Regions from separate parts of the Agathobaculum sp. LCP25S3_E8 genome, predicted to be linked through region 4. Evidence: predicted binding sites of a transcription regulator. Region 4 holds the regulator's gene; each other region holds the start of a gene.
The links. The regulator LexA, encoded in region 4, represses DNA repair genes until DNA is damaged. The targets are predictions, from matches to a motif close to CNAACANNTGTTNG.
Positions count from the first base shown of each region.

Region 1: the regulator LexA is predicted to act here: its motif matches at 1,612-1,625, upstream of ACTQ34_RS05920 (Y-family DNA polymerase).
Region 2: the regulator LexA is predicted to act here: its motif matches at 2,322-2,335, upstream of dinB (DNA polymerase IV).
Region 3: the regulator LexA is predicted to act here: its motif matches at 2,043-2,056, upstream of iolE (myo-inosose-2 dehydratase).

Region 1 is NZ_JBQKJR010000011.1:4,347-8,884, reverse strand. It holds gene gatB (Asp-tRNA(Asn)/Glu-tRNA(Gln) amidotransferase subunit GatB) at 1-912, shown strand, start outside; gene ACTQ34_RS05925 (hypothetical protein) at 949-1,449, shown strand; gene ACTQ34_RS05920 (Y-family DNA polymerase) at 1,692-3,233, shown strand; gene ACTQ34_RS05915 (hypothetical protein) at 3,230-3,646, shown strand; gene ACTQ34_RS05910 (helix-turn-helix transcriptional regulator) at 3,691-3,900, opposite strand; gene ACTQ34_RS05905 (DUF6442 family protein) at 3,904-4,215, opposite strand; gene ACTQ34_RS05900 (M20/M25/M40 family metallo-hydrolase) at 4,463-4,538, shown strand, end outside.
Region 2 is NZ_JBQKJR010000001.1:20,838-25,375, forward strand. It holds gene pdxR (MocR-like pyridoxine biosynthesis transcription factor PdxR) at 1-1,071, shown strand, start outside; gene dinB (DNA polymerase IV) at 1,077-2,306, opposite strand; TPP riboswitch at 2,394-2,496, shown strand; gene thiS (sulfur carrier protein ThiS) at 2,564-2,758, shown strand; gene thiF (sulfur carrier protein ThiS adenylyltransferase ThiF) at 2,763-3,398, shown strand; gene ACTQ34_RS00160 (thiazole synthase) at 3,432-4,196, shown strand; gene thiH (2-iminoacetate synthase ThiH) at 4,419-4,538, shown strand, end outside.
Region 3 is NZ_JBQKJR010000007.1:18,330-22,867, forward strand. It holds gene frr (ribosome recycling factor) at 1-94, opposite strand, end outside; gene pyrH (UMP kinase) at 88-813, opposite strand; gene iolE (myo-inosose-2 dehydratase) at 1,020-1,955, opposite strand; gene ACTQ34_RS04290 (NAD(P)-dependent malic enzyme) at 2,152-3,324, opposite strand; gene ACTQ34_RS04295 (transketolase family protein) at 3,470-4,435, opposite strand; gene ACTQ34_RS04300 (transketolase) at 4,450-4,538, opposite strand, start outside.
Region 4 is NZ_JBQKJR010000003.1:105,951-110,488, reverse strand. It holds gene ACTQ34_RS02540 (DMT family transporter) at 1-386, shown strand, start outside; gene recG (ATP-dependent DNA helicase RecG) at 498-2,618, opposite strand; gene lexA (transcriptional repressor LexA) at 2,627-3,217, opposite strand; gene ACTQ34_RS02525 (Asp23/Gls24 family envelope stress response protein) at 3,528-3,878, shown strand; gene ACTQ34_RS02520 (DAK2 domain-containing protein) at 3,916-4,538, shown strand, end outside.

The sequences.
Region 1 (4,538 bases), on a different contig from region 4:
AAAAATACGCTGTCCTACCTCGATATCTGCGACTGCAAGATGGAGGAAGGCTCGATCCGCTGCGACGTGAACGTCTCCATCCGTCCGGAAGGCTCGGAGGAGCTGGGCACGCGCGTGGAGATGAAGAATATCAACACGTTTTCGGGCGCGGTTCGTGCGATTGACTATGAAATTGCCCGCCAGATCGAAGTGGTCGAGAACGGCGGCGAAATTCAGCAGGAGACCCGTCGCTGGGATGATGTGAAGCTCAAGAACACAGTCATGCGCACCAAGGAGGATGCGCAGGACTACCGTTATTTCCCCGATCCGGACCTGATTGCGGTGGAAATTTCGGATGAGTGGATGCAGCAGATCGAGAGCGAAATCCCTGAGCTGCCGATTTCGCGTTATGAGCGCTATCTGAACGAATACGGCATGACCGCGATGGAGGCGCGTCTGATTTCGGACAGCTTTGCCAAGGCGGAGCTGCTCGACGCGGCGGCAAAACAGGTCAAGCCCAAGGCGGCGGCAAACTGGATTCTGTCCGATATCTCCAAGTATCTCAACGACAAGGGCGTGGAATTGCCGGACACCAAGCTGACCGCAGACAAGCTGGTCGATTTGGTCAAACTCATTGAAGCGGGCACGATTTCGGGTGCGGCTGGCAAGAAGGTTCTGCCTAGCATGTTCGAGACTGAAGAAACGGTTGAGGCGATTGTAGAGCGCATGGGCCTCAAGCAGGTGTCCGACGAGGGTGCAATCCTTGCCATCGTGCAGGACGTGATTGCAAAGAACGAAAAGGCAGTCGCGGACTTCAAGGCAGGCAAGAATGTCACCGGTTTCCTTGTGAGCCAGTGCATGAAGGCTTCCAAGGGGCAGGGCAACCCGCAGATCATCAACAAGCTGATTGCACAGGAGTTGGCCAAGCTCTAAGTAGGTTTTCCTACATGATAAGCGGAGGTGCTTGCGGTGAAAAAGTTAGGTTGGATAGGGATTGTTCTCGTTTTCGTCTTTTCATTGGCCGCCTGTGGTTCGAAGAACCCACAGGACATGGTTTCGGAAGCGCTTGGGGTGGATGCTTCTACCGGCAGCACAATGTCCAGTATGGACACGCATAGCGGCAACGGCGACGGCACGTTCTGTGTTGTGCTGCATTTTGACGGTAACGAGATGATAAAACAGATCAAAGCAGACAACGCATGGAAACCATTTCCGCTGGACAAAACCGTTCAGACGTTGGTATATGGGGTGTCTGATGAGACAAGCAGTGTCGGCCCGTTTTTGACGGATGAAGACGGCAAGGTCTTAGTGCCTGAGATTGCAAATGGATATTATCGTTTGATCGATCGGCAGGTGGAGCAGGGAAAGGCAACCGGTACGGATATTCTGAACCGGGCGTCTTTCAATTTCACCGTGGGGATTTATGACACCGATACCAATACGCTGTATTGCTGTGAGCTGGATACTTGAATAAACGCATAAAAAAGCCTGAGGGAGCATCCCTCAGGCTTTTTTGTTTCATGTATGACATTTGATCGAATGGAAAAACTGAAAACAAGCGGCAAAATAGATGCTGTAAACAGAAAGAACGACATAGTATAGGAATATGGAAGAATGATGTAGGATAAAAATCGAACAAATGTTTGATTTTGGGGCAAGAGCATGTTATAATGAGGGTAACCAATGTAAGTATAGCTGGAAGGGAGAGAGAAATGGTGTCGGCAAGTGCAGCGCAGACGCGCATCTACTTTGCAATCGATCTGAAGTCCTTCTATGCTTCGGTAGAGTGTGTGGAGCGCGGGCTGGATCCGCTCACCACCAATCTGGTGGTGGCAGACCCCAACCGCACGGAAAAGACCATCTGCCTTGCGGTGTCACCCTCGCTCAAGGCCTATGGAATCCCAGGACGGGCGCGCTTGTTTGAGGTGAACGAGCGGCTCAGGCAGGTAAACCAAATGCGCCGGTATCAGGCACCGGGGCATCGCCTAACCGGCAAATCCTGTGATGACAGCACGCTGCGGAAAAATCCGTCCCTTGCGGTGGATTATCTGACTGCGCCGCCACAAATGGCGCATTATCTTGCGTGGAGCACAAGAATTTATGAGATCTATCTCAAATATATTGCGCCGGAGGATATCCATGTGTATTCGATTGACGAGGTGTTTATCGATGCGACTGCCTATCTGCCGCACTATGGCCTGACCGCGCGCGAACTGGCCGCCCATATCGTGCGGGATATCCTGCACACAACCGGCATCACGGCAGCGGCAGGTATCGGCACCAATCTGTATCTGGCCAAGGTTGCGATGGATATTGTGGCGAAGCATATCACACCGGATGCGGATGGTATCCGCATCGCGCAGCTCGACGAGATGTCCTATCGGCAGCAGTTGTGGACACATCGGCCGCTGACCGACTTCTGGCGGGTGGGGCACGGCTACGCACGCAAACTGGAGCAGCACGGGCTGCGCACCATGGGTGATATTGCGCGCTGTTCCATAGGAGCACCGCAGGATTACTACAACGAAGAATTGCTGTATCGTCTGTTCGGTGTGAATGCAGAGCTGCTGATTGACCATGCATGGGGATTTGAGTCATGCACGATGGAGGAGATTAAGTCCTATCGTCCGGCGCAAAAAAGTATTGCCTCCGGGCAGGTGCTGCAAGAACCGTATTCCTTTGCCGATGCGCGTTTGGTGGTGCGCGAAATGGTTGATTTGCTTGCACTTGAATTGGTGGAAAAGCATTTGACAACCGACCAGATTGTGCTGACGGTGGGATATGACCGTGTTAGTCTAACCGATCCAGCGCGGCGTGCGCAGTATCAGGGTGCTGTTGTGACCGACCATTATGGCCGTACAATACCAAAGCATGCGCATGGTACGACAAATTTGGAACAGCACACCGCATCCGCTAAGCTGTTGACCGATGCGGTAAGTGGACTCTATGATCGTATTGTGCGGCGCGAACTGCTTGTGCGGCGGTTATCGCTGTCGGCCAATCACCTGCGGGACGAGGCCACATTGGAGCGAGTGCCGGAATATGAGCAGATTGATTTATTTACTGATTATGCGGCGCGGCAGCAGCAGGAACGGGAGCAGGCTGCTATACTGGCGCGAGAACAGCAGATGCAGCAAGCGATTCTTTCCATCAAGCGTAAATTTGGCAAAAATGCGATTCTGAAAGGCATGGATTTGCAGGATACAGCGACCACGCGGGCGCGCAACGACCAGATCGGAGGACATAAGGCATGAGAAAAAACGAAGTGGAGCGATATGCGGAGCTGCTGTATTTGCCGCATCACACATCGTTGCGGCATCCGCCTATGCCGCGGGAAAATCGTGCGGCGCAGTTTGCCCCTTTTGCTGCATTGACCGGTCATGTGGATGCAGTCGCGGAAACCGCGCGGTTGACCCAGCCGCGTGCAGCGCTTGACGAAGGCGTGATCGCTGAACTGGACGCACGCATCGGTCAGCTGCGCGCGCAGATCGGCACACAACCGGCAGCGGAGATTACCTATTTCGTGCCGGACCATAAAAAGGAGGGCGGAGCGTATGTGACCGTACGCGGCCGCGTTTGTAAAATACGCGATTTTGAAAAGCAGATCGTGCTGGAAGACGGCACGATCGTGCCGGTGGAGCAGGTGATGGACCTGCATTTGCTATGATGAAACAGGCCGACCGCGGAAAGCGGCCGGCCTGTTTGGATTGCTCACTCGAAGTAAAATAAATCTTCGAATTTTTTGTCCAGTGCGATGCACAGAATGAGCGCGAGCTTGGCGGTTGGGTTGAATTGTCCGGTCTCGATGGAACTAATCGTGTTGCGTGATACACCGACCAGCTCGGCCAGCTGTGCCTGCGATAAATTTTTCTCACCGCGCGCTTCTTTCAGACGGTTGCGCAGAATCAGTTTTTCGTTCATCGCTCATCCCACCACGCGCATTACATAGGTGATAAGGTTGGTAATGGAGAGAAAACCGCCTGCAATGGAGGTCACCAATAGAGATTTATCTTTGCTGAACCGATAGCGGGGATAGGCTTCGGCTGCAACATATGCCCAAAAGACTGCGGCCAGCGCGTCGTTTGACCGATTGGTACACATGTTGAAAATGAAGAGAAAAATCAGAACGGTGATGAATGAGATGATGCCGATTTGTCTGCCCTGATTTTCTGCATTCTTTTTGCCTTCATCCAGATTTTCTCTGCGGCTTTTTGCCAGAATTTCCTCTTTATTCATAGGGAACACCTCACTGTCTCTATCCAATAATATACCAAGTGTTCTTTGCATATTCAGTATAACACGCCAAGTAAACTTGTCAAGAAGATTTGCAAAGTTTTCTTGGCAAAATGCTTGGAAGCGGAAAATCGGACGTAAAATCTATCCATCACTGTGGATGGCGTATTGTTTCCGGCAGGGGAAACGGGTATAATAGAGTCTACGGGCGGGCTGCGGCCCACCGTAGAGAAAAAAGGAGGAATGTTCCTTGCAGATAGAGAAAACCCTGCAAACGCTGTGCGCGCTGCCGGCGGTGAGCGGGTTTGAAGAACAGGCGGCACAGG
Region 2 (4,538 bases), on a different contig from region 4:
GACAACGGCTGTTTTCCGTTCTCCACATGGGCGCGGCTCAGCCGCAGCGTGCTGAGCGAATATTCCGACCGCCTGCTGCGCGCGACCGACCCCTGTGGTGCACTCGAACTGCGCGAGCAAATCGCGCGCTATTTATATGACTTCCGCGGCATCAACGTTTTACCCGACAACATTCTGGTGGGCGCCGGCTCGGAATATCTCATGCAGCTGGTCATCCAGCTTTTGGGGCGCGACCGGGTATATGGGCTGGAAAATCCAGGCTACCGCAAGCTATACCAGATTTTCGCCGCGGGCGGCGCAGCGGTACGTCCCCTGCCGCTGGACAAAAGCGGTCTGCGCGCGGACGCACTGACGGCATCCGACGCATCAGTCGTGTACCTGACCCCCTCGCATCATTTCCCGCTCGGCACGGTCATGCCCGCCGCACGGCGACTGGAAATTTTGCGCTGGGCGTCCGCTGCGCCCGACCGCTATATCATTGAGGACGACTACGACAGCGAATTCCGCTATGCCTCGCGTCCCATCCCCGCTCTGGGCGAGCTTGACCGTGCAGGACGGGTGGTCTACGTCAACACCTTTGCCAAAAGCCTTGCACCCGGCCTGCGTATCGGCTATCTGGTGCTGCCGGACGCGCTGATGGCGCGCTACCGTGAGCGGTTCTCGCTCTACTCCTCGACCGTACCGAGTTTCGAGCAGCACACACTTGCAGCCTTTCTGCGCACCGGCGCCTTTGAGCGGCACATCAGCCGTAGCCGCAAGGTATATCAGGCGCGGCGCGATGCGCTTCTGGCGGCGCTTGCACGGGAACTGGCCGACCTCCCGCATGAGGTGTCCCGCTCGGAAGCAGGCCTGCACCTGCTGCTGCATATGCGAAACGGCATGCTGGAACGTGAGCTGATGGAACGGGCTGCGGCCGTCGGTGTACGAGTGTACGGCCTGTCCGCTTATTACACGCCGCCGGTTCAACCGCCCAAGGCGACGCTGGTGCTCGGTTACGCCGGTATGACTGAGACGCAAATCGACCAGGCCGCAGCACTGCTGCGTCAGGCATGGACAAAAAAAGAGCCATGATTTTTTCATGGCTCTTTTTCATCTTTTTTCTTATTTTCTTTTGGTTTATAAACAGAATTTGCAAAAATGACCGAGTGGTTTCCAAACCGCTGCCGCAATGCGTCCACGGTCTTATCCAGCTCACGCTGCTTTTGCCGCGTCTGTGTCTGCTGCGGACTGTCAAACAGGGAAAGCTGTTCACAAGCCTGATTCTCCGACAGCAGGTTGGCCGCCGTAACCGACAGCAGCCGCACCGGCTTGTCCATCGGCCAATGCGCGCGCAGCAGCGCAAGCGATGTCTCGAACAGCACGCGGGTGGAGTTGGTCGGCTGCGCCAGCGTCATCTGCCGTGAACGGTTGTGAAACTCCGGGTCGCGGATGCCAATCTGCACGGTCTGGCACACCATCCCGCGCGCCCGCAGGCGGCGGCCGACGTTATCACACAGCACGGTCAATCCCATGCGGCACGCCTCTTCGCCCAGAAGATTGTGCGCAAAGGTCATGCCGTTTCCCACGCTCTTGACCTCACGCTCGGCATAAAACGAACGCACCGGCTCATCGTCCTCACCGCGGGCATAGCGCAGCAGCATATCCCCCTGCTTGCCGAAAATGCCGTGCACAAATGCAGGCTCACACGCGGCTAAGTCGCCAATCGTATGCACACCCAGTCCGTCGAGCCGCGCCGCGGCACGCCTGCCAACATACAGCAGCGTATTGACCGGCAGCGGCCAGACGCGCTCCCGGAAGTTCTCGCGCGAAAAGACGGTCGTTGCGTCCGGCTTTTTGTAGTCGCTGCCCAGCTTGGCGAACGCGCGGTTGAATGACACGCCGACCGAAATCGTCAGCCCAATTTCCTCTCGCATACGGCGGCGCAGTTCATCCGCAATCTGCTCACCCGTACCGAACAGGTGCATCGAGCCGGTCACGTCGAGAAAGGATTCATCAATGCCGAATGGGTCGACCAAATCGGTATATTGCAGGTACAGCTCGTTGCAGCGGCGCGAATACTTGACGTATTCCTCGCGGTGCGGTGGTACCAACCGCAAATCAGGACATTTGCGTTTTGCCTGCCAGATGGTTTCCGCCGTCTGCACACCGAATGCCTTGGCCTTTTCGTTTTTGGCAAGGATGATACCGTGGCGGCTCTCCGGGTCGCCGCAGACCGCACTCGGTCCTTCCGCCAGCGTCGGGTCAAGCAGCGTCTCGACCGATGCGTAAAACGAATTGCAGTCACAGTGCAAAATCGTGCGCTCCACGGCATCCCCTCCCATCGAACATTTGTTTTCTTTTATTGTAGCAGAGAATTTGCGCCTTGACAACCACTTTTCACTGGTCTATACTGGATTTGCAAGCAAGGGTGCCGTGATGAGCGGCTGAGAGGGCGAGAGCCTAACCTTTTGAACCTGTTGGTTAGCACCATCGTAGGGAAGCTGTCGCATCGCAAAAACTCAATGCCCCGGTTTTACCGCATGGTGGAACCGGGGTATTTTTATTGCCTGAAAGAAGGGATTTTATGAAGATAAACGGCGAAGTATGCACCTGTTCCCCAGGTATGACTGTGCTGTCTCTTCTGGAGCAGCGCGGACACGACCCGCAGCGCGTCGCGGTCGAGCGCAATGGACAAATTGTGCCGCGCGCACGCTTTGCACAAGAGGAACTGCACGAGGACGATACAATTGAAATTGTACAGTTTGTCGGCGGAGGCTGAAATCATGCATTTGACCAAAGAAGAACTGCACGCCGCGCTCGTCGAGCGGCACGGCGCGGACATCCAGCAAAAGCTCGACCATGCTACGGTCGGCATCGCGGGACTGGGCGGACTTGGCTCCAACATCGCCGTGCATCTGGCGCGGCTGGGGGTAGGACGGCTGGTGCTGGTGGATTTCGACACGGTGGAAATCAGCAACCTCAACCGGCAGCACTACACGATGAAGGACATCGGTATTCCCAAAACGCTGGCGCTGCTCGAACAACTGGAAGCCATCAACCCCTATCTGCAATACGAACCGCACACCGAGCGCGTCATTCCGGCCAATGCCGCGCCCCTGTTTGCAGACTGCGATGTGGTCTGCGAAGCGTTCGACCGCGCGGACCAGAAGGCCATGCTGATTGAAACACTGCTGGAGCGTTTGCCGGACACGCCTATTGTTTCGGGCAGCGGCATGGCGGGCTGCGGTTCAGCCAACCTGATGCACACCGAGCGCCGCTTCGGTCGGCTTTACGTCTGCGGCGACGGAACAAGTGACATTGCGAACGGTATTGGCCTGATGGCGCCGCGTGTCGCCGTCTGCGCTGCGCAGCAAGCGACTATGGTGCTGCGACTGCTGCTTGGATATACCGAACCATGAGCATAAGATATGATAAGAAGGAGAGAAAAAACAATGGAAGATAAGCTGATTCTGGGCGGACACGAATTCACCTCCCGCTTTATTCTAGGCTCAGGCAAATATTCGCTCGATTTAATCAACGCCGCCGTACACAATGCAGGCGCACAGATTATCACGCTCGCGCTGCGCCGCGCCAACGAAGGTGGCACAGCGAACATCCTTGACTATATCCCGAAGGGCGTTACTCTGCTGCCCAATACCTCGGGGGCGCGCAACGCGGACGAAGCGGTGCGTATCGCACGTCTCTCGCGCGAAGTCGGCTGCGGCGACTTTGTCAAAATCGAAATCATGCGCGACAGCAAATACCTGCTGCCGGACAATCAGGAAACCATCCGTGCAACCGAAATCCTCGCAAAAGAGGGTTTTGTCGTCATGCCGTACATGTATCCCGACCTAAACGTTGCGCGCGACTTGGTCAGCGCGGGCGCGGCCTGTGTGATGCCGCTCGGCGCACCCATTGGTACCAACAAGGGACTTGCTACACGCGAGTTCATCCAAATCCTGATTGACGAAATCGACTTGCCGATTATCGTAGACGCCGGCATCGGCCGTCCCTCGCAGGCGTGCGAAGCGATGGAAATGGGCGCGGCGGCTGTGATGGCCAATACCGCAATCGCCACGGCGGGCGATATTCCGGCGATGGCAGAAGCATTCAAAAAGGCAATTGAGGCCGGACGCACGGCGTATCTGGCAGGACTCGGCCGCGTGCGCGAGAGCGCCTCGGCATCCTCCCCGCTGACCGGTTTTTTGCGCGACTGACGCCCCCGGGGCGGCAGCCGCCCTTGCTGTTCTAACCAGCAAACCGGGCGGCAAGCGCAAACCGGAACCCTGCTCTGCGCGCGCAGCGCGCCCTCAAGGGAAAAGGGTTGATTCACAAGAAGGGGAAAACCGCAGGTTGTCTCCTTTTTGTGCGCCCGCCGCGCGCAGCGGCATGCCTCCCGCTGTCTGAAAGGCAGCACAAAACAGGAAAGGATAATGATGATGCAACAAACCAAAACCGAGGCCATCTCCGCAAAATATATCACCGCCGAAACCGACCACATGGCCTACCAGCCGGGCATGGACAACATCGGCTCGGAAATCCAGGACGAGGTTATCGCC
Region 3 (4,538 bases), on a different contig from region 4:
CGCGGCCTGCGCGAACAGCCGCCAGTTCCTTGGCGAGCACGTCGAGTGTCTTCTTCATTTTTTCCTCATAAGCATTGAGCTGAGCCTTCATGATTTGTCCTCCTCTACAATCGTGCCAATCTTTTTACCGTTGACCGCACGATAAATATTTTCCGGATCGGAAAGTGCAAATACCAAAATCGGAATGTGGTTATCCATGGAGAGCGAAGTCGCCGTTGTGTCCATAACGCCAAGGCCCTGATTGAGCACGTCCATATAGGTCAGGCGGTCATACTTTTTCGCATCGGGATTTTTCGCCGGATCGGAATCGTATACGCCGTCGACGTTTTTGGCCAGCAGAATGACCTCCGCGCCTATTTCCGCCGCACGCAGCACCGCCGCAGTATCGGTCGAGAAGAAGGGATTACCCGTGCCACACCCGAAGATGACCACGCGGCCCTTTTCCAGATGGCGCGTTGCACGCTGCCGGATGTACGGCTCGGCAATACGGTTCATCTCGATTGCAGTCTGCACACGTACCGGCACGCCGCGCTGCTCCAGCGCATCAGCCAGCGCCAGCGCATTGATAGTCGTCGCCAGCATGCCCATATGGTCTGCGCGGGTACGCTCCATCTTACCGCCGCCATCCTTGACGCCGCGCCAGAAGTTACCGCCGCCGACTACTATGCCGATCTCGCAGCCCTGTTCGTTGCATTTTTTTATCACATCACATACCGGACCAATCACGTCAAAATTCAGGCCGAAATGCTTATCACCAGCCAGCGCTTCGCCGCTGATTTTTATGAGAACTCGCTTATATCTCTGTGTTTCCATGCTCCACACTCCTTGCTTCATTTTCCCGTTTTCTATTCTACCCTATAAACGCCTTTTTTGCAAAGGGTTTCGCTATGGATTTTACAATTTATGCACAACTGCACCACGCATTGTACAAGTTTGCACCCTTCCTCTGTCCGTATCCTTTCCGATGTAAAAAAATCCCGCTCCAAACAGAGCGGGATTTTTCTGTTTATGTATCGCTTTTACTTCTTGAGAACGACTTCGCCGCCCAGACCGGTGTGCGCGGTGATGTACTCGCGGCCCATCTTGGCATACTCGTACGGATTAGCCTTAGCCGGGTCCTGCTCAGCCTCAACCATGATCCAGCCGGTGTAACCAGCCTTGTCAAGCAGGTCGAATACCTTGTCGAACTCAACGCAGCCGTCCGGATCGCCCGGAACAGTGAACGCGCCGGCGCGAACCGCATCGAGGAAGGACCAGTGCTCTGCACGAGCCTTTTCCACCATCGGCATGCGCATGTTCTTCAGATGAACGTGACCGACGCGGTCTGCAAACTTCTCGAGCATCTTGACCGGGTCCTCGCCTGCGAAGGTGAAGTGACCGGTGTCAAAGCACAGGAATACATACTTGGGATCGGTGTTCTCCATCAGGCGGGTGGTCTCCTCCACCGTCTGGCAAACAGTGCCCATGTGATGATGGAAGCAGGTGCGGATGCCGTACTTCTCCATGGACAGCTTGCCCAGCTTGTTCAGACCCTCGGTGAAACGGGTCCACTCTTCGTCGGTCAGCACGCGCTTGTTTTCCATGTCGAGGATAGCGGTATCCAGCTTGCCCTGAATGGAGCCGGACTGCTCGGATACGTTGATGGCGGTTGCACCGACATAGGAGAGGTAATCCAGTTCCTTGATGAACTCGGCCTCAACCTCTTCGTACGGCTTGTCAACCAAGAAAGAGGAGAACCACTTGGACGCGATGGTCATGTTGCGCACGTCGAGCATGTGCTTGAGAACTTCCTTATCCTCCGGATACTTATGGCCGACTTCGCAGCCGTCGAAGCCCGCGAGCTTCATCTCGGAAATGCACTGCTGGAACGTATTCTCATCGCCCAGATCCCACATATCGTCATTGGACCAGCCAATCGGGCAGATGCCCAGCTTTACTTTCTTCGGATCTAACATGTGTTATTCCCTCCATTTTCATCTCATACCGCATGCTTCTGCATGCGCCGTTACTATCCTTATTGTACTCAACTATATCCTAAAAGTCAAACGCATTTTTGCACAGAAATGCCCTGTGCAAAAAACTTTTTCAGCAAATTGCACAGTACTGACGTGCGCAGGCACGCAACGCCCTTTTTTCCCGCCGTTCCGCCTCTTAAATGCGCGCTACACCCGAGTCGCGTGCCGCCTGTGCAACCGCATCCGCAACCGCGCGGATGACCTTTTTGTCAAACGCCATCGGCATGATATATTCCGGTGTCAGCTCCTCGTCCGATACGCAGTAGGCGATTGCCTTGGCAGCGGCGAGCTTCATCTCCTCGTTGATGTCGCTTGCGCGCACATCCAGCGCACCACGGAAAATTCCCGGGAACGCAAGCACGTTGTTAATCTGGTTGGGATAATCCGACCGGCCGGTGCCGACGACCGCCGCGCCGCCCTTTTTCGCATCCTCCGGCCAGATTTCCGGCACCGGATTTGCCATGGCAAACACCATTGGATTTGCCGCCATGGTGGCAACCATTTCGCTGGTCAGCACCTGAGGCGCCGACATGCCGAAGAACACATCCGCCCCCTTCATGGCGTCCGCCAGCGTACCGGTCATGTGGCTGCGGTTGGTGACCTTTGCCATCTCGGCCTGCGCAGGATTCAAACGCTCGTCACCCTCACAGACAATGCCGAACCGCTCGACCATAGTCACATCACGAATCCCGAGGAACATCAGGAACTTGGTCACTGCAATCGCGGCCGCGCCGCAGCCATTGACCACCATCTTGATATCCTCTACCTTGCGACCGGTCAGGCGGCAGGCGTTAATGAGCGCCGCCCCGCAGCAGACTGCGGTGCCGTGCTGGTCATCGTGGAACACCGGAATATCACAGACCTCCTTGAGCTTGCGCTCAATCTCAAAGCAGCGCGGCGCAGCGATGTCCTCCAGATTGATGCCGCCGAACGAGCCGGAAATCAGCTGGATCGTGCGCACAATCTCGTCCACATCCTTGCTCTTGACGCAAAGCGGGAACGCATCCACGTCCGCAAACGCCTTGAACAGCGCGCACTTCCCCTCCATAACCGGCATACCGGCCTCCGGACCGATGTCACCGAGGCCCAGCACCGCCGTACCGTCCGTAATAACGGCAACCAGATTGTGCCGGCGGGTATAGGTGTAGCTGAGGGACGGATCATCCTTAATTTTCAGACACGGCTCAGCAACACCCGGCGTATAGGCAATCGAAAGATCCTCTTTGCTGTTGACCTCGCAGCGTGCAATTACCTCGATTTTGCCGCCCCACTGCTCATGCGCCTTCAGAGCGCGCTCTTTTAAATCCATATTGTTTCCTCCATTGGCTTTCCACACAAAATTTTATTAGTATCAGTTTACCGCAAAATCCCCTTTCTGCATAGAGGCAGAATGGACAAACCCATCAAACAGAAAAGGCGCGCTGCCAATGCAGCGCGCCTGCGTTCTGTTCGAATTACTTGCGGGAAATTGCCTTCTTGGCAGCCTCAACGATGTGTGCTGCGGTCAGGCCGTACTCCTCACGCAGGAAGCTCTCCGCGCCAACCTGGCCGAAGCGATCCTCAACGCCGACCATCTCCATCGGAACCGGGCAGTTCTGGATAACAACATTGGCAATCGCAGAACCAAGGCCGCACTTGACCTGATGGTTCTCGGCGGTTACGATTGCACCGCACTCCTTGGCAGAGTCGATGATGAGCTGCTCGTCAAGCGGCTTCCAAGTGAACATGTCGATTACCTTCGCAGAAATACCCTCAGCGGCCAGCTGCTCCTGTGCCTTGAGCGCCTCGTCTACCATGATGCCGGAAGCGATGATAGCAACATCTTTGCCTTCCTTCAGGGTAACGCCCTTGCCGATCTCGAAGTCCGAGCCGTCTGCATAAACGGTGGTAAAGGTTTTACGAATCATGCGCATGTAAGAGAACTTGCCGGAAGCGGCCAGCTTCTTGGTCAGGCAATTGATCTGTGCATAGTCAACCGGATCGACGACAACCGCATCCGGGATAGACAGATACAGCGCACAGTCCTCAAACGGCATATGGGTGCCGCCGTTGTATGCTGCACATACACCGGGGTCGGAGCCGACGATATGTACCGGCAGCTTTGCATAAGCCGCAGACATGAACGCCTGATCAAATGCACGGCGGGAAGCAAAGCAGCCGAAAGAGTGCACGAATACGGTCTTGCCCGTTGCGCACAGGCCGGCAGATACGCCTACAGCGTTTGCTTCTGCAATGCCCGCATTAATGGTGCGCTCCGGATAAGCCTTAGCCAGCTTTCCGGTGTTAATGCAGTTTTCTAGGTCACAGTCAACATGCATGACCGTGGGGTCCTTCTCCATCATCTCGAGCATCGCGGTAACATAACCGTCGCGGTTTGCACGAGAATCCTTTTCGTGTTTGCCAATCAAAGTAAAGCTCATGTTCGTACCCTCCCTTACTGTGCCTTGATCTCAGCGAGCTGCTTCTCAGCATAGGCAATGGCTTCGTCCCACTGCTCCTTGGACGGCTGAGAAGAATGCGCGC
Region 4 (4,538 bases):
GCGCGGCGGGCTATGCCACCGTGCCGCTGACCTGCCGTGTGTTCGGCTATGGTCTGCTGTTTCTGCTCATTCCAGCGTTTTTGGAGGGTTTTCCGGCAGGACCGGCGGCATGGCTCGAGCCGGTGCATCTGGCAAACCTGCTGTTTCTCGGGTTGGGCGCATCCGCAACCTGCTTTGCGACGTGGAACCGCGCAGTATTTCTGCTCGGTCCGGTGCGTACCAGCGCGTATATCTACGCGACTCCGATTGTGACCATTATCAGCTCGGCGCTCATCCTGCACGAAACAATGACCCCGTCCATGTGGCTGGGCACGGCGCTTGCGCTTGGCGGATTGGTGCTGTCCGAACGCGATGGTACCAAGAAAGAAAACAAGTCAAAACGGTGATTTGCGCGCCGTATGGCGCGTATTAAATAGAAAAGAACCGCCGGAAGGCGGTTCTTTTCTATGTGTTGCACGGCATGACCCTTCAATCGAACCTGCACGGTTCGATTGACATTAGTTAAATGCCTCGTCGTCCCGCTCCTCGAACATGCGGTGCACACGCGCGCGCAATTCAGGATAGCCTGCAAGCGTTGGGTCGGCCTGCAAAATCTGCTCGGCCTCCTCGCGCGCGCTCTGCATGAGCGCAAGGTCGGCAATCGGGTCGGCAATGTGCAGCGCGGGCAGACCGTGCTGCCGTCTGCCAAAAAAGTCGCCCGGGCCGCGCTGCGACAGGTCGGCGCGCGCAACCTCAAAGCCGTCGTTTGTTTTGCACAGGATTTTCAGTCGTTCGCGCGCGGTTTGCCCTTTATCTGCACCGAAGAAAATGCAGTAGGACTGCCGCGTACCGCGTCCGACGCGGCCGCGCAGCTGGTGCAGCTGGGACAAGCCGAAGCGGTCGGCGTCCTCAACGACCATCAGGTTGGCGTTCGGCACGTCCACGCCGACCTCAATGACGGTCGTGGCGACCAGAATATCGTATTCTTTCGCGGCAAATGCCTGCATCACGCGCTCTTTTTCCGCGCTTTTCATGCGTCCGTGCAGCACGGCAACGCGCCGGTGCGGCAGCATTTTTTGCAGGTCGACTGCGTGCTGCTCCGCGCTCTTGAGGTTCATTTCGCCCTCTTCGACCAGCGGACACACCACATATACCTGCCCACCCTCGCGAATCTGCTTGTCAATGAAGGCGGTGATGCGGCGGCGCATATTTTCGCCCACGGCGTAGGTTTCGACCGGCTGACGGCCGGGAGGGACTTCGTCGAGCACGGACACATCGAGGTCACCGTACAGAATGAGCGCAAGCGTGCGCGGGATGGGCGTTGCCGACATGACCAGCACATGGGGCGTCTGTCCCTTGGCGGACAGCGCGGCGCGCTGCGCTACGCCGAAGCGGTGCTGCTCGTCGGCCACGACCGCACCCAGCCGATGAAAGTTGACGCTCTGCTGGATGAGCGCGTGCGTACCGATGACAACCTGCGCCGCGCCGCTCTCGATGGCGGCGAGGGCAGCGCGCTTCTGCGCGGCATTCATTGAACCGGTCAGCAGGGTACAGGAGATGTTGAGTTTTTCCAAAAGTGGCGCCAGCGTTTCTGCGTGCTGCGCGGCGAGAATTTCAGTCGGCGCCATAAAGGCGGCCTGATAGCCGCTTTTGGCGGCAAGCGCGCACAGCGCCGCGGCGACAATTGTCTTGCCCGAACCGACATCGCCCTGCACCAGTCGGTTCATCGGACGGCCCGAAGCGCAGTCCGATGCGATTTCCCCGATGGCGCGGCGCTGCGCCCCTGTGGGCGAAAAGGGGAGCGCGGCAAAAAAGTCTGTAAGGGAGGCATCGGAAAAAATCAGTCCTGTGTCGGCGCGGCGGCGCTCCTTGAGCTGCTGTAAGCCGCAGCAAAGCAGAAATAACTCCTCGAACACCATGCGGCGGCGCGCGTCGCTTACATCTTGCGTCGACTGCGGTCGATGGATGGCGGCGAGCGCATCGGTGGCATCCGGCAGTTGGTACCGTGCGCGCAGCACTTCGGGCAGCGGGTCGGGCCAGTCGCCCGGCACCGCATCCAGCGCCGCTTCGGTCACGCGCGCCATATCGCGCTGGCTCAGCCCTGCGGTCAGCGGGTAAACCGGCACGATGCGGCCGGGGTGTTCCGCGTCGGGTGAAACTTTTTCCGACTGCGGCGAGACCAGCATGCGCGTGTGACCGTTTGCCTGTACGCGCCCGTAAAACACATATTCCTGCCCGACGCGCAGCAGTGCCGCGGCATAGGGGTTGTTGAAATAGGTGACGGGCAGTGAGCCGGATTCATCGAAGATGGTGCATTTGACCAGCGTCATGCCCTTGCGGATGTGGGTGGTTTTCGGCTCGGTGCCGACAACCGCACGGACAGCATACTTGCCGTCCTCTGTGATGTCCGCAATGGGGGTGATAGCCGTACGGTCCTCATAATCGCGCGGATAGGTTTCCAGTGCGTCACGCAGCGTGCGGATATGCAGTTTTTCGAACAAAGCCGCTTTTTTCGGGCCGACGCCCTTGACAAAGCGGATGCTGTCCTCCAGTGCGGGCATGGCAGCCTCCTTAGAAAATAGACGCGCGGCCGCCCGTGGGGCGGCCGAAGTAGAATATAACGGAAACTGTGTTTCCATCGAGCATGTTAGTATTCGCGGTAAACCGCTTTGACCACGCCGAGAATCTGGCAGCCTGTGCCGTCAATGGGGGGATAGGCGGGGTTCTCCGGCATCAGCCATACGCCGTCCGCCGTGATATTGAGCGTTTTACAGGTGGCTTCGTCCTCCAACAGGGCGATAACGATATCGCCGTTACGGGCTTGAATGTCCTGTCGGACGATAACCAGATCGTCGTCCATGATGCCCACGCCGATCATCGAATCGCCGCGGATGCGCAGGGCATAGTATTCTCCACCGTTTGCCGCAGGCTCAAACGGGACGTAGCCCACGTGCTCCTCGACCGCAAGGATCGGCATACCGGCGGTGACGCGGCCGAGAATGGGCACGCGCGTAACCATGGACGGGCCGCTGACCGGGGTCAGCGCGCGGGATTTGTGTTCGCTCGGCTCAAGGTAGCCCGCCTCCTGCAATTTTTTCAGGTGCGCGTGCACGGTGGAGGGTGAGCGCAGGTTCATTTCCGCGCAGATTTCGCGCACCGAGGGGGGATAGCCATGCTCAAGGGAAAATTCACTGATATAATCCAAAATCCGTTGCTGTTTGGCGGAGATTTTTTTCATATGGACGCACTCCTTGCTGTTGCCTTTCGGAACATACGTTCGTATTTTTTTCTATTATACCCTAAAATGCGCAGTAAAGCAAACATTTGTTTGTGAAAAAACGGAAAGAATTGCGAAAAACAGAAATCGCGTACATTTTCCTGTCAATTATTCGGAATTTTGTCAGGTCATCCGCAAAAAAATCACCGCTTTGCTTGTATTTGGACCGGTTTTGTTATATCATATAGACAGAAACGATTCGGACGGCTCGGCGCTGTGCAACACGTTTTATCTCAAAAAGCATCAAACGATCGCAGGGAGGGTTTTTTCTATGACGATCAAGACCGATCTTGGATATATTGAAATCACAAACGAGGTGATGGCAGGAATTGCGGGCTATGCGGCTTCCTCGTGCTTCGGCGTGAAGGGCATGACCATTCGCTCGATGTCGGACGGGCTGGCGCATCTGCTCGGACGCGATACCCAGTCGCGCGGCGTCAAGGTATCGGAGGCGCCGGACGGCGGCGTCAATATCGACCTGCACATCGCGGTCGAGCACGGCGTGAACATTGCGACTGTGTGCCGCTCGATCATCAGCGAGGTGCGTTACCATGTCGAGCGCTTGACCGGCGTGGATGTAAAGAATGTGGATATTTATGTAGAGAGTATCCGTGCGGACTGACGCGCGGCCAAAAAAGAATTCGGGGAGAGTTAAGTAAATGGCAGATCAGAAAATAGACGGCGCGCTGTTCCAGTCCATGGTGATCGAGGGCGCGCTTGCCATTGCCGAAAAGAAGGAACAGGTTAACGAACTGAACGTTTTCCCTGTGCCGGACGGCGATACGGGCACCAATATGTCCATGACGATGGGCTCGGCGATGACCGAGATGGAAAAGCTGACCGAGCCAACGCTGGCGAAAGCGGTCGACACGACGGCATCCGCGCTGCTGCGCGGCGCGCGCGGCAATTCGGGCGTCATTTTGTCGCTGCTGTTCCGTGGCGTGGCGAAAAAACTGCGTGAAACCGATGCGGCGGGCGGTCGTGAACTGGCGCTGGCGCTGCGCGAGGGTGTGGAAACTGCGTATAAGGCGGTCATGAAGCCGGCGGAAGGCACGATTTTGACCGTATCGCGCGTGTCTGCGCAGCAGGCGGTCGAAGCCTGTCAGGCCGAGCCGGACCTGTCGGCTGAGCAAGTGCTCGAAACCGTGCTCACCTGCGGACGGCAGGCGCTGGAGGAAACCGTGCATCAGAATCCCGTGCTGGAAAAGGCGGGCGTGGTGGACGCGGGCGGCTTCGGCTACCTGACCATTCTGGAGGGCATGCTGGACGCGCTGCGCGGCAT